2 regions of the Rossellomorea sp. DUT-2 genome follow, and region 2 is predicted to be linked to the other one. Evidence: predicted binding sites of a transcription regulator. Region 2 holds the regulator's gene; the other holds the start of a gene.
What was found. The regulator Rex, encoded in region 2, represses fermentation and respiration genes when NADH is low (regulators of the CRP and FNR family bind a similar motif). The targets are predictions, from matches to a motif close to TTGTGAAATATTTCACAA.
Positions count from the first base shown of each region.

Region 1: a site for Rex is predicted at 3,696-3,713, ahead of ACOSV2_RS18810 (AtpZ/AtpI family protein). Genes of this name have one in related genera too.

Region 1 is NZ_JBQPEO010000005.1:198,034-204,345, reverse strand. Features, by position in the region: gene atpA (F0F1 ATP synthase subunit alpha) at 1-681, opposite strand, end outside; gene ACOSV2_RS18835 (F0F1 ATP synthase subunit delta) at 709-1,245, opposite strand; gene ACOSV2_RS18830 (F0F1 ATP synthase subunit B) at 1,242-1,757, opposite strand; gene atpE (F0F1 ATP synthase subunit C) at 1,921-2,133, opposite strand; gene atpB (F0F1 ATP synthase subunit A) at 2,205-2,918, opposite strand; gene ACOSV2_RS18815 (ATP synthase subunit I) at 2,941-3,315, opposite strand; gene ACOSV2_RS18810 (AtpZ/AtpI family protein) at 3,319-3,540, opposite strand; gene upp (uracil phosphoribosyltransferase) at 3,979-4,608, opposite strand; gene glyA (serine hydroxymethyltransferase) at 5,041-6,282, opposite strand.
Region 2 is NZ_JBQPEO010000008.1:2,450-8,761, reverse strand. Features, by position in the region: gene ACOSV2_RS21085 (CPBP family intramembrane glutamic endopeptidase) at 181-924, shown strand; gene ACOSV2_RS21080 (YdiK family protein) at 921-1,127, shown strand; gene tatC (twin-arginine translocase subunit TatC) at 1,143-1,916, opposite strand; gene ACOSV2_RS21070 (twin-arginine translocase TatA/TatE family subunit) at 1,932-2,102, opposite strand; gene ACOSV2_RS21065 (redox-sensing transcriptional repressor Rex) at 2,157-2,834, opposite strand; gene ACOSV2_RS21060 (ABC-F family ATP-binding cassette domain-containing protein) at 3,024-4,970, shown strand; gene tsaD (tRNA (adenosine(37)-N6)-threonylcarbamoyltransferase complex transferase subunit TsaD) at 5,306-6,312, opposite strand, start outside.

The DNA of each region.
Region 1 (6,312 bases), on a different contig from region 2:
TGATGCCGTTACGACGATTGTGTAATCAAGGGCACCGTGCTTACGAAGCGTTTCAACTGCATTACGAACCGTTGATTCTTTTTGTCCGATCGCAACATAGATACAGATCATGTCTTGATCTTTTTGGTTTAGGATCGAATCGATCGCAACAGATGTTTTACCTGTTTGACGGTCTCCGATGATTAACTCACGTTGACCACGACCGATTGGAACTAGAGCGTCGATCGCTTTGATACCAGTTTGAAGTGGCTCGTGTACGGATTTACGATCCATAACACCAGGTGCTCCGCCTTCAATTGGACGTGTTTTTGTTGTCGCAATTGGACCTAATCCATCAACTGGTTGTCCAAGTGAGTTTACAACACGACCTACTAATTCCTGTCCTACTGGAACTTCCATGATACGTCCAGTACGACGAACCTCATCGCCTTCACGAATGTCTTTAAATGGTCCGAGAATGATGATACCTACGTTGTTTTCCTCTAAGTTTTGCGCCATACCCATGACACCGTTAGAAAATTCAACTAGCTCTCCAGCCATGACATTGTCGAGGCCATGAGCACGAGCGATACCGTCACCGATTTGGATAACTGTACCTACATCGCTTACTTTCATCTCAGACTGATAGTTTTCAATTTGCTTTTTTATCAGCGCGCTGATTTCTTCCGCCTTGATGCTCATGAATTTCACCCCTCATTTATACGAAAGTTAACGAACAAGTTCACGCTCAAGACGATCCAACTTGCCAGCAAGTGTTCCGTCATAAATACGGTTGCCGATACGGACCTTAAGTCCCCCAAGTATGTTCTCGTCTATCACATTCTCAATTCTTAATGATTGTTTCCCAATTCTCTTAGCAAAAGAAGCTGAGATTGCTGTCTTCTCATCCTCTGTTAAAGCACGTACAGAGTACACCTTTGCTTCTGCGATTCCTCTAGCTTCATTAGAAAGCTCGATGAATGCATCGACAACGCCCACTACCTGATCTTCACGATGACGATCAGTCATAAGAAGCAGTGTATTCAATACTGGTACTGAAACAGATGAGAACGCTTCTTTCAACATGTCTTTCTTCTTATCCGTCGAAAACTTCGGATTTTCCAAAAGAACGCTTAATTCTTTATTTTGGATAAAAACGGATTTCACTGTACGAAGCTCTTGTTCAATCGCTTCTAATTGATTCTGTTCTTTGGCAATATCGAAAAGAGCTAACGCATAGCGTTTTGCGACTGTAGAGTAGCTCATCGCTCTTCTCCTGCCTCTTTAATATAATCGTTGATCAGCTTCTGTTGATCTTGAACAGAAAGTTCTTTTTCAATCACTTTCGATGCAATCAGAACAGATAGTGAAGCAACCTGCTCGCGTAATGCTGCCATCGCTTGTTCTTTCTGCGTCTCGATTTCACGTTTCGCAGATTCTTTCAAGCGCTCAGATTCCTGACGAGCGGCAATGATGATTTGTTCACGTTGCTCATCGCCTTGCTTCTTAGAGTTCTCGATCATCGCTTGCGCTTCTTGACGAGCCTCTTTTAAAAGTTGACGCTGTTCTTCCAAGCTCTTATTTGCTTCTAGACGGCTTTGTTCTGCCGCTTCTATTTCGCCTGCAATGTGATTCTCACGCTCTTGCATGATGCCCATCAAAGGACCCCAGGCAAACTTCTTCAATAACGCAAGAAGGATAAGGAACATTACAAGCTGGAATACGATATCTCCACCGTTGAAGCCACCAGCTCCAAGGACTAATGCGTTTGTAAGCACGAGGTTTCACTCCCTTCAAGAGTCAATGCCTTCCCTAAAGAAAGCTGTACAATAACGGCAAATGCCGTATCATTCATAGTCATATGTTCATAAGTACTAAACATAAAGGAATGGCGAAGGTTCTTATCGAATGATCTTCGCCATCTTGAACTTTAAACTGCTATTATTGACCCATTACGATGAATGCGATAACTACTGCGATGATAGGAATCGCCTCTACTAACGCAACCCCGATGAACATTGTAGTTTGAAGCATTCCACGAGCTTCCGGTTGACGAGCCATACCTTCTACCGTACGTGAAACAATAAGACCATTACCAATACCTGCACCTAGTGCTGCTAAACCGATTGCAATTGCTGCTGCTAAAAGACCCATTCTGAATTTCCTCCTTTAAATGTATGAAAAATGTTTTGAGTAGTTTTGTTCAATTTTGAACAGGGTATATATTAATGGTCCAGGCTGACTTTGTGAGCCATATAAACCATCGTTAACATAACAAAAATAAATGATTGGATTGCGCCGACAAAGATTGAGAAAGCTTGCCATACAATCGTTGGGATAATGGCACCCAGTAATCCGGCTGCTCCCATGTGTGCGAGGCTTCCTACCAATAAAGTAAGCAGGATTTCCCCAGCGTAGATGTTACCGTAAAGACGAAGACCAAGCGTTAGTGTGTTGGCAAATTCTTCAATGATCTTCAGCGGGAATAAGAACGACATAGGTCTGAAGAAGTCTTTACCGTATTCACCGAAGCCTTTCATCTTGATTGCATAATAGTGCGTTAACACAACGATCATAACCGCCAGGGTCATAGTGATAACTGGATCCGCTGTTGGTGACTTCCACCATAATTCGTGGTCAATGACTACCGAGAACGGAAGTCCTAACATATTCGAAACGAAAATGTACATGAGTAAAGTAAGTCCAAGGAGATGGAAACGACCACCTGTTTTCCAATCCATATTACTTTTCACGATATTTTTGACAAAGTCCATGACCCACTCCATAAAGTTTTGCACTCCTGTTGGTTTCATGGCCAGTCTACGAGTTGACAGAACGGCGATTAGGAAAACAACGGCACTTGCCACTGTGATCATCAGTACGTTCGCCAGGTTAAAAGTTAACCCTAGAAACTCGGCTGTAGGATTTTCATGATGCAATGAAATTCACCTCTCTTCCCCGCTATTTATGAGCTAAAAGCTGCTGAATAAAATAATCTATCATAATGACAAGGTAAATTGTCATTAATCCCATAATGACGCTCAGGAGATGAAAGTGCTCAGGGTATTCCGTTGCAATAATGACTGCAAAGGCCGCACCTGCCATCCTTGAGAAGGTTCCCAATGATCGAACCTTTTGACCAGATTCTACTGCATCACCGAATCGCACGGTTCTCCTCATGATCAGCCAGTGACTAAACAGACTGATGCCTGTCCCCAAAATAAGCCCAAGGAAAATAGACTGATAGGAAGTAAAACCCCAACCGAGGACGTAAAAGGAAAGGAGGAAAAATATGTACTTACGATGCCTGTTAAACAATTGCTGAAGTTCTGGCATACATTAATCTCCCGAATTGAAATGTTGGACTGTACGGAGCATGGTGTAGATTCCTGTTGCGAGCCCAAGGAGTAGTCCAATAATTAAGAAAAGTGGTGTGGTGCTCCATATTCCATCTAACCATCTCCCGCCGAAGATTCCTATTAAGATAGAACCAACAAGCTGGGAAAGAATAGCAGAATACAAGACCATCGATTGATACGGGCGCCGATCATTTTGACGCATTTTTCTCATCTCCACACATGTGATTTAGTGGAAAATCGTTTACACTGTACAAATGATGAAAAACCGTTTCCATACGGGTTCAACCCTTGTGAAAACCTTATCATTTGATACCCTTTGTAAGCATACAATAGGGTATTATCTATGTCAATGCGTTCAAGTTAAAAAGTTCACAACCTATCCACGCGTTTCCATATTGTTCACATTTTTAACACATTTACAGAAAAGCGGAGCCTTATTCCGCAGGTTGCTCACTTTATTAGCAAATCCATAGATTCTACCTTCACATGCCCCTCCATTATATAGAAAATTCTTTTTATGAGTAACCCTTGAATTTAATGTAAATACTTCCAACTAAAATACTATGTAGTTTAATCATTATTAAGATAAAAAAGCCGGATTATCAATTGTCGATAATCCGGCTTTCATTTCTGTTTCAAATTATTTCGTACCGTATAAACGATCTCCTGCGTCCCCTAAACCAGGAACGATGTAGCCTTTTTCATTCAGCTTCTCATCAAGAGCCGCGATGAAGATATCCACGTCAGGGTGCGCTTCCTTGATAGCGTCCACCCCTTCTGGACATGCAACGAGGCACATGAACTTGATGCTTACCGCACCACGCTTCTTTAATGAGTTGATGGCTTCAACGGCAGATCCCCCTGTTGCAAGCATTGGATCGACCAGGATGAAGTCACGCTCTTCCACATCACTTGGAAGCTTTACGTAATATTCAATCGGTTTAAGAGTCTCCGGGTCACGATATAAACCAACATGTCCTACTTTGGCAGCCGGGATCAGTTTAAGGATTCCGTCGACCATTCCCAGTCCTGCTCGCAGAATAGGAACAATCCCTAATTTTTTACCTGCAAGAGTCTTGGCCTTTGCTTTGCTTACTGGTGTTTCCACTTCAATATCCTCTAACGGTAAATCACGGGTGATTTCAAACGCCATCAATGTCGCCACTTCATCAACAAGCTCACGAAATTCCTTCGTACCTGTTTCTTTATCACGAATAAACGTTAATTTGTGTTGGATTAACGGATGATCAAATACATATACTTTGCCCATTCGACTCTCTCCTTTAAATTCGATTTTATGTAAAAATAGTTTGTCTACTTCCTTTACACCTCAGACTATTGTACATAAAAGATAATTTAAGAGCAACATGAGATGGGAAGTGTAATGGAATCGTTAGAATTGATATGAGGGGTGGGGGATCGACGTGTAGGCTGGTGTGAATCTGGTTGGGTATTGGTTAATATTGTTAATCGGCCGGATTAATGCCAGAATCGGCTGGATTTTTTTAAATAGCCGCTGGATTATCCTCTAAATCGGCCGGATTTTAATGGAAATCGGCTGGATTATTGTGAACTACGGCCGGATTCCGGTTCAAGTTGCCCATCACGCTAGTATTTAGAGCTCAAAAATAGATAAATAATCTACTTTTCTACTAAAAAACCTCTCCACCAGGTCCGTCCCTGGCGAAGAGGTCATCATCTATTATCTTTCAGGATATAATTCAAATTTGCTTGTCAGGTCGATGACACGTTTGCGTGCTTCTTCCAGTTTCGCTTCGTCTTCATGGTTGTTAAGAGTCAACGCCATGATGGAAGCAATTTCATCCATATCTTCGAGCCCGAATCCTCTGGACGTAACAGCTGCTGTACCGATACGTACTCCACTTGTTACGAATGGACTTTCCGGATCGAATGGAATCGTGTTTTTGTTAACGGTAATCCCGATTTCATCAAGCACTTTCTCTGCGATTTTACCAGTCAGTCCTAGAGAACGCAGGTCGATTAGCAATAGATGGTTATCAGATCCGCCTGATACAAGATTGATTCCTTCTTTTACAAGACCCTCGCCTAAGCGATTCGCATTGTCGATGATGTTCTGTGCATAGTCTTTAAAAGATTCCTGCAGCGCTTCACCGAAAGCAACAGCTTTAGCCGAGATCACGTGCATAAGCGGGCCACCTTGAATTCCAGGGAAGATAGACTTGTCTATTTTCTTTGCAAATTCTTCTCTGCATAGGATCATGCCGCCACGAGGCCCGCGCAATGTTTTGTGAGTCGTTGTGGTCACAAAGTCTGCATAAGGAACCGGGTTCTGGTGAAGACCAGCCGCGACAAGACCAGCGATATGAGCCATATCCACCATTAGGTAGGCTCCCACTTCGTCTGCAATTTCACGGAATTTAGCGAAATCGATCGCTCTTGGGTAGGCACTTGCCCCCGCTACGATCAGCTTCGGCTTGTGCTCTAACGCTTTTTGTCTAACATCTTCGTAATTGATCAGGTGCTTTTCTTCATCCACACCATACTCTACGAAATTATATTGAATTCCACTGAAGTTTACGGCACTTCCGTGAGTCAGATGTCCACCATGAGATAAGTTCATACCTAGAACTGTGTCCCCTTGTTCAAGGATCGTGAAGTAGACTGCCATATTGGCCTGTGCTCCTGAGTGAGGCTGAACGTTTACGTGTTCTGCTCCAAATAGTTCTTTCGCACGGTCGCGAGCCAGATTCTCTGCTACGTCCACATGCTCACAGCCACCATAATAGCGACGACCTGGGTACCCTTCTGCATACTTATTGGTCAGAACGGAGCCTTGCGCTTCCATAACCGCTTCACTGACAAAGTTTTCAGATGCAATTAACTCGATTTTTGTACGTTGACGCTCTAATTCATCTTGAATCGCTGCATAAATTTCCGGATCTTGCTTGGCAATCTTACTCATACATATCCCCCTTTAATTCATAGGCCCAAC
Region 2 (6,312 bases):
TCACACCCTCCTATCCTATGCCTCCCCGTATGGCTTTATTACTATCGATTGAAGTGTGACAATTCTAACAAAACCCTTAGATTTGAACAGTTCCTCTTTTCTTAGTAGAATTGTACAAGAGTGAGATCAAGATGAAATGAAGTTGTTCTTCATCTAACAGGTGCCAAAGGAGATCAAACGTTGAAAAAACATTTCGGATATATCTTAATTACCTATATTGTCATGCAGCTTTCAAGTATTGTAGGCATCCCCTTATTACTTAAGATTGGTGTAGATGTGCTTGGACAACCCGAAGATACAGTTAAAAGTGTTGTTCCGGGATATTGGCTCATCATCAGCTTTACGTTAACGCTGCTCGTTGTGTGGGGCATTCTAAGGAAGAGTGAAACAAGCACCGGACTTGAACGTTCCGCTCCCATGAATGCAGGCAGTTCCATCGTATGGGCCGTGGTCGGAATCTTTATGGCGTTCATTGCTCAATCCGTCGCCATACAAGTCGAGTATGCGCTCGGAATCGAGATGGGGTCTGAAAACACTCAGATGATTATCAGCATTATTGAAAAGGTACCCCTATCCATGATGGTCGCTGCAATCATCGGGCCTATACTGGAAGAGATAGTATTCAGAAAGATTATCTTCGGCGTTCTTTACGAGAAGATGAATTTCTTCTTCGCCGCGTTAATCAGCTCTGTTATCTTTGCCCTTGCTCATTTTGAGCCTGTGCATGTGATCCTGTACTCTGCCATGGGCTTTACCTTTGCGTTTCTTTATGTCAAAACGAAGCGTATCCTGGTTCCAATATTTGCCCATGTTGCCATGAATACAACGGTCGTTCTAATGCAATCTATCTATAAGGATGAAATTGAAAAAATGATCAACGAAGCTGAACAAATACAAGGATTTATTGGAGGATTATTTCTATGAGGAGATCACCATTATTCTCAGGCGTGATCTATCTCCTTCTCGGTGTGCTCTTCACATACTTTGCTGTGCAAAATGTACAGGATGATGGTTGGGGATTTTTCGCTTATATGCTTGTCTTTCTGGCAACCCTTGATTTTGGCTCCGGGTTGCGGATGGTGTTGCTGCATTTCAAAATCAAAAAGAAAATAGAGAATAAAAAATAAGGATTGATCAAATGATCAATCCTTATTTTTATCCTCGAACTGTTCCATTTCAAGCTTTTGTTCTGCTTCTAAAACCTTTTTATACCCGATTTTAGAAATCCAAATACTGATTTCATAAAGAAGAAGCAAAGGAACGGTCACCATTAAATGCGAGACGATGTCCGGTGGTGTAATGAAGGCTGCAATGACCAACAGTATGAAGTACGCCACTTTTCTCATTTGCGCCAGCAGCATCGGGGTAATAATCCCAAGGCGTGTCAGAAACAGCATAATAACCGGCAGTTGAAAGAGAAATCCAAATGGAATGGTTATTTGAAACAGGAAATGAAAGTATTCATTAATTCCAATCACTTGCTGGATATTCAGATTGGTTGATAAACCCATCATGAATTTCACAACATATGGAAACAAAATAAAATATGAAAATGACAATCCACCTAAGAAAAGAATGACAGAAATCGGTATGTAACTAAGCGTTACCTTCCTCTCTCTCTCGTATAAGCCTGGACTTATGAATGACCACACTTGAAATAGGATAAGGGGGGATGTCATGATGATCGCAATAAACATGATCATTTCCATATAGATTTTGAGAGGGTCTGTAATCCGAAAGGCGTTCATCGTCAATTCTTTCGCTTCATCCGCGTGCTGCAAGTATCGAATCAACGGCTCCGCAAGAAAAAAGCTCACGATTACCGCTAACAAGAAGAAAACGACTACAAACATGAGTCGTTTTTGCAATTCTCCTATATGTTCATAGACTGTCATGTCTCTTTGACTTTGACTCATGGCGTTCATCCTACCCTACTTAGCTTTTTTACTATTATCGTCCTCATCATCTGCTAAGCCCTTTGTTGCATTTTTAAATTCGCGTAATGTATTACCGGCTGCTTTCCCTAACTCAGGCAATTTCTTTGGTCCAAAGATCAGTAAAGCAACAACCGTTATAAGTACGATACTACCTGCACCTAACATAATGAGACACCTCCTCTTTTACCATTCTATCATAACGTAAATACGAATCATTTTCTATTCGGATATGATTCCATCTTGTGACATTTCCGTGTCATCCTCTGAATAATGCTTTAAGAAGTATACCAGTGATTGAAGCTCAACTGCCAAATCAATATGATGGACTCGAATATGGTCCGGCACCGTTAATCTCGCAGGAGTGAAATTCAGGATTCCCTTAATATTAGAGGAAACCAATCGGTCTGTGATATTCTGAGCAGAAGATGCCGGAACCGTCAGAATGGCCACTTCAATATCATGCCCCTCAAGACCCTCTTCTAAATCATCTAAATGATAAACGGGTACATCGCTAATTTGTGTCCCAACCTTCTTTTCATCCACTTCAAAAGCCATTTCAATCTTAGTATTATTATTTTTTATGAAATTATAATGAAGAAAAGCTGTACCGAGATTCCCTACTCCTATCAGCACAACCTTCGTAATAGCATCTTGATCCAATGTCTTACGAAAAAAGGATAGAAGATAATTGACATTATATCCATAACCCTTTTTACCCAACGCGCCAAAATAAGAAAAATCCCTGCGTATCGTGGCAGAATCGACCTTCACCGCTTCACTCAATTCTTTCGATGAAACCCTCTGCTTTCCCGACGAGTACAGATTCTTGATAAAGCGATAATATAGCGGAAGGCGCTTAGCCGTTGCCTGTGGAATTTTCGTTGTATCCTGGTTCATATTGTATTCCCCCACATCTATTCAAAACCTCTGATACCGCTTCCAAAATAGAAAGCATACAGAATTTAAAACTCTACTACCCATCATACACTATATTTTATCCTAAGTGTACGAAGATTAATAGTCGATTTATTGCCGTTCACCTCCCAAATACGGTACACTAGCACTATGAAATAGAGGTGAAACGTCATGATTCTACTACAAGTGAATCAACTAACGAAAAACTTTGGTGCCGATAATATCCTATCAAATATTAAGCTTGAAATACAGACAAGAGATCGGGTTGCTCTCGTCGGACGCAACGGAGCAGGAAAGTCGACTCTTTTAAGAATAATTGCAGGACATCTCTCCTATGATTCCGGAGACATCACGAAACCAAAAGGGGTTACCATTGGATACCTGGCTCAGAATACCGGCTTGGAGTCTGATCTTTCCATTTGGTCGGAAATGCTGACCGTCTTCGAGGAATTGCAGAGGCAGGAAAAGCAATTAAGAATATTGGAGCAACAGATGGCCGATCCTTCGGTGTATGATCAAGAAGAGCTTTATCAACGCGTATTAAAAGAATACGATGGGCTTCAGGTCAGGTTCAAGGATTCTGGAGGTTACCAATATGAAGCCGATATCCGCTCTGTCCTTCACGGCTTGAATTTCGCAGATTTCGATTACGATACAAAGATATCCACTTTGAGCGGTGGCCAGAAAACCCGTCTCGCTCTTGGTAAACTACTCTTAACCAGACCTGACATTCTTATTCTCGATGAGCCGACCAACCATCTTGATATTGAGACTTTATCGTGGCTTGAGACATACCTTCAAAGCTATGAAGGAGCCGTCCTGATTGTTTCCCATGACCGATACTTCCTGGATAGCGTCGTCAATCAAGTGTATGAGATTTCCCGTAATCGAAGCAAAAAATACCTGGGTAACTACAGTAAATACCTTGAACAGAAAGCAGAAGACTACGAAAAGGATCTCAAGATGTTCGAACGCCAGCAACAGGAGGTCGCTAAACTCGAAGACTTCATCCAACGGAATATCGCCCGTGCTTCAACAACTAAGATGGCCCAAAGCCGCCGAAAAAAGCTGGAACGAATGGACAAGATGGATAGACCCCTTGGAGATGAGAAATCTGCCAACTTTGCTTTTCAAATTGATCGTCCAAGTGGAAATGATGTTCTCCACGTCCAAGATCTTACTATCGGATATGGAATAGACGAACAGGTTTCCTCTCATAACGACTTCTCTGTTAAAAAGGGAGACAGTATCGCCCTTGTAGGTCCAAACGGGATCGGGAAATCGACTCTGTTGAAAACATTGGTCAATAAACTGCACCCTCTAGAAGGAGCATTTAAATTCGGATCGAATGTTTCGATTAGTTATTATGATCAAGAACAAGCCGAACTATCTTCTAATAAGACCGTCTTAAATGAACTGTGGGACGAATACCCAATGAAAATGGAAAAAGAAATCCGCACTGTACTCGGGAACTTCTTATTCTCAGGGGAAGATGTCTTAAAGCCTGTTTCCACACTGAGTGGTGGAGAAAAGGCACGTCTGGCACTTTCCAAGCTCATGATGGAAAAAGGGAATGTCTTGATCCTGGATGAGCCGACGAACCATCTGGATTTAGACAGCAAAGAAGTGCTGGAGAATGCCTTGATTGACTACCCTGGGACGATTCTCTTTGTATCACACGACCGTTATTTCATCAATCGAATTGCCACAAAGGTTGTAGAACTGTCCAAAAAGGGATCGACCGAATACCTTGGCGATTACGATTATTATGTAGAGAAATTACAACAGCAGGAAGAGCTGGCTGCCCTCGAACGGATGGAACAAGGAGAACAGGTGTCTTCACAGGTGACAACTCAAAAACAGTCCCATAAAATCGATAAAGAGTCGAAGAAGCTTGAGCGTCAACGAAAACGAAGAGTAGAAGAAATCGAAGGTCTCATGGAAGCTCTTGAAGAAGACATCCAGGAAAAAGAGGATCTTCTCTGTGACCCTGACGTCTTTCAAGATCACGAAAAGGTACAGGACATCAATGACTCCCTCACAAAAGCAAAAGAAGAGCTTGATTCTCTATTGGAAGAATGGACAGAACTTGAAGAGATTCTTCAAGAAGAACAGTAATCCACAGGATTGGGGATAACTCTAGGACCCCAATCCTGTTTTATTCCACATCATTATCCACAATTCAAATCCCGTTTATCCGTTGTTAACAGAGTTTTTCCACATAATCCACAATTATAACTTGAGTTATCCACATACACTTCCAAGAAATAGGTTATTAACACTAGATCTTTTTCACAAAGTGTACACATCATTTATATAGTTACTAACACTTTATCCACAGTCTGTTGATAAAACGTATGTTCGTTTCTTTTTACTCTCATTCACTCACAAGATATCAACAATCACTGGATATAAAAAAAAGCTTAAACGAAGTTTCGTTTAAGCTTTCCCTTTTAGAAGTTCTCGATATCAAGTCCAGGATGAGCATTCATATCCATGCTCCCTCTTTTTCCTTGTTGGAATAAGACCGTTCCAGCAGCTGCAATCATAGCAGCATTATCCGTACAAAGTGATAAAGGAGGAATGATCAACTCCGCTTCCACCCCTTCAAATGCTTCTTGAAGGGCAGCGCGTAAGCCTTTATTGGCGGCAACTCCACCAGCAAGTAATACTTGTTCCACTCCATATTCCTTTACCGCTTTAACGGTTTTGGTCACTAACACATCAATCACACTGGCTTGAAAGCTCGCCGCCAAGTCCTGTGGATGAATGGTTACTCCTTTTTGCTTCGCATTGTGTAGCGTGTTAATAACCGCCGACTTCAATCCACTGAAGCTAAAATCATAGGAACCCTCTTCCAGCCATGCACGGGGCAAATCAAGATTAGGTTCCCCTTCATGAGCCAACCGATCGATATGGGGTCCCCCAGGATACGGAAGACTCAAGGTCCGGGCCACTTTATCATAGGCTTCACCGGCTGCATCATCCCGGGTCTCCCCGATCACTTGAAACGAACCATGCTCTTTCATGAACACAATCTCTGTATGACCTCCGGAAACAACTAATGAAAGCAGAGGAAACCTCATCTCTTTCACCAATCGATTTGCATAAATATGTCCTGCAATGTGATGGACACCTACCAAAGGTTTGTTATGAGCAAACGCGAGTGCCTTGGCAGCATTGACACCAATCAGAAGGGCTCCCACCAAACCGGGTCCTTCCGTCACGGCGACACAATCAATTTCGTCCATCGTCATACCAGCTTGTTCAAGCGCTTCCTCCAGCACAAACGTAACCTGCTCCACATGATGGCGTGAAGCAATTTCAGGGACGACTCCACCGAACCGCTTATGACTTTCAATTTGAGACGAAACAATGTTCGCCACAATCTCTGTTCCATTTTTCACAATTGCAACAGCTGTTTCATCACAGCTTGTCTCAATTCCCAATACAAACATAT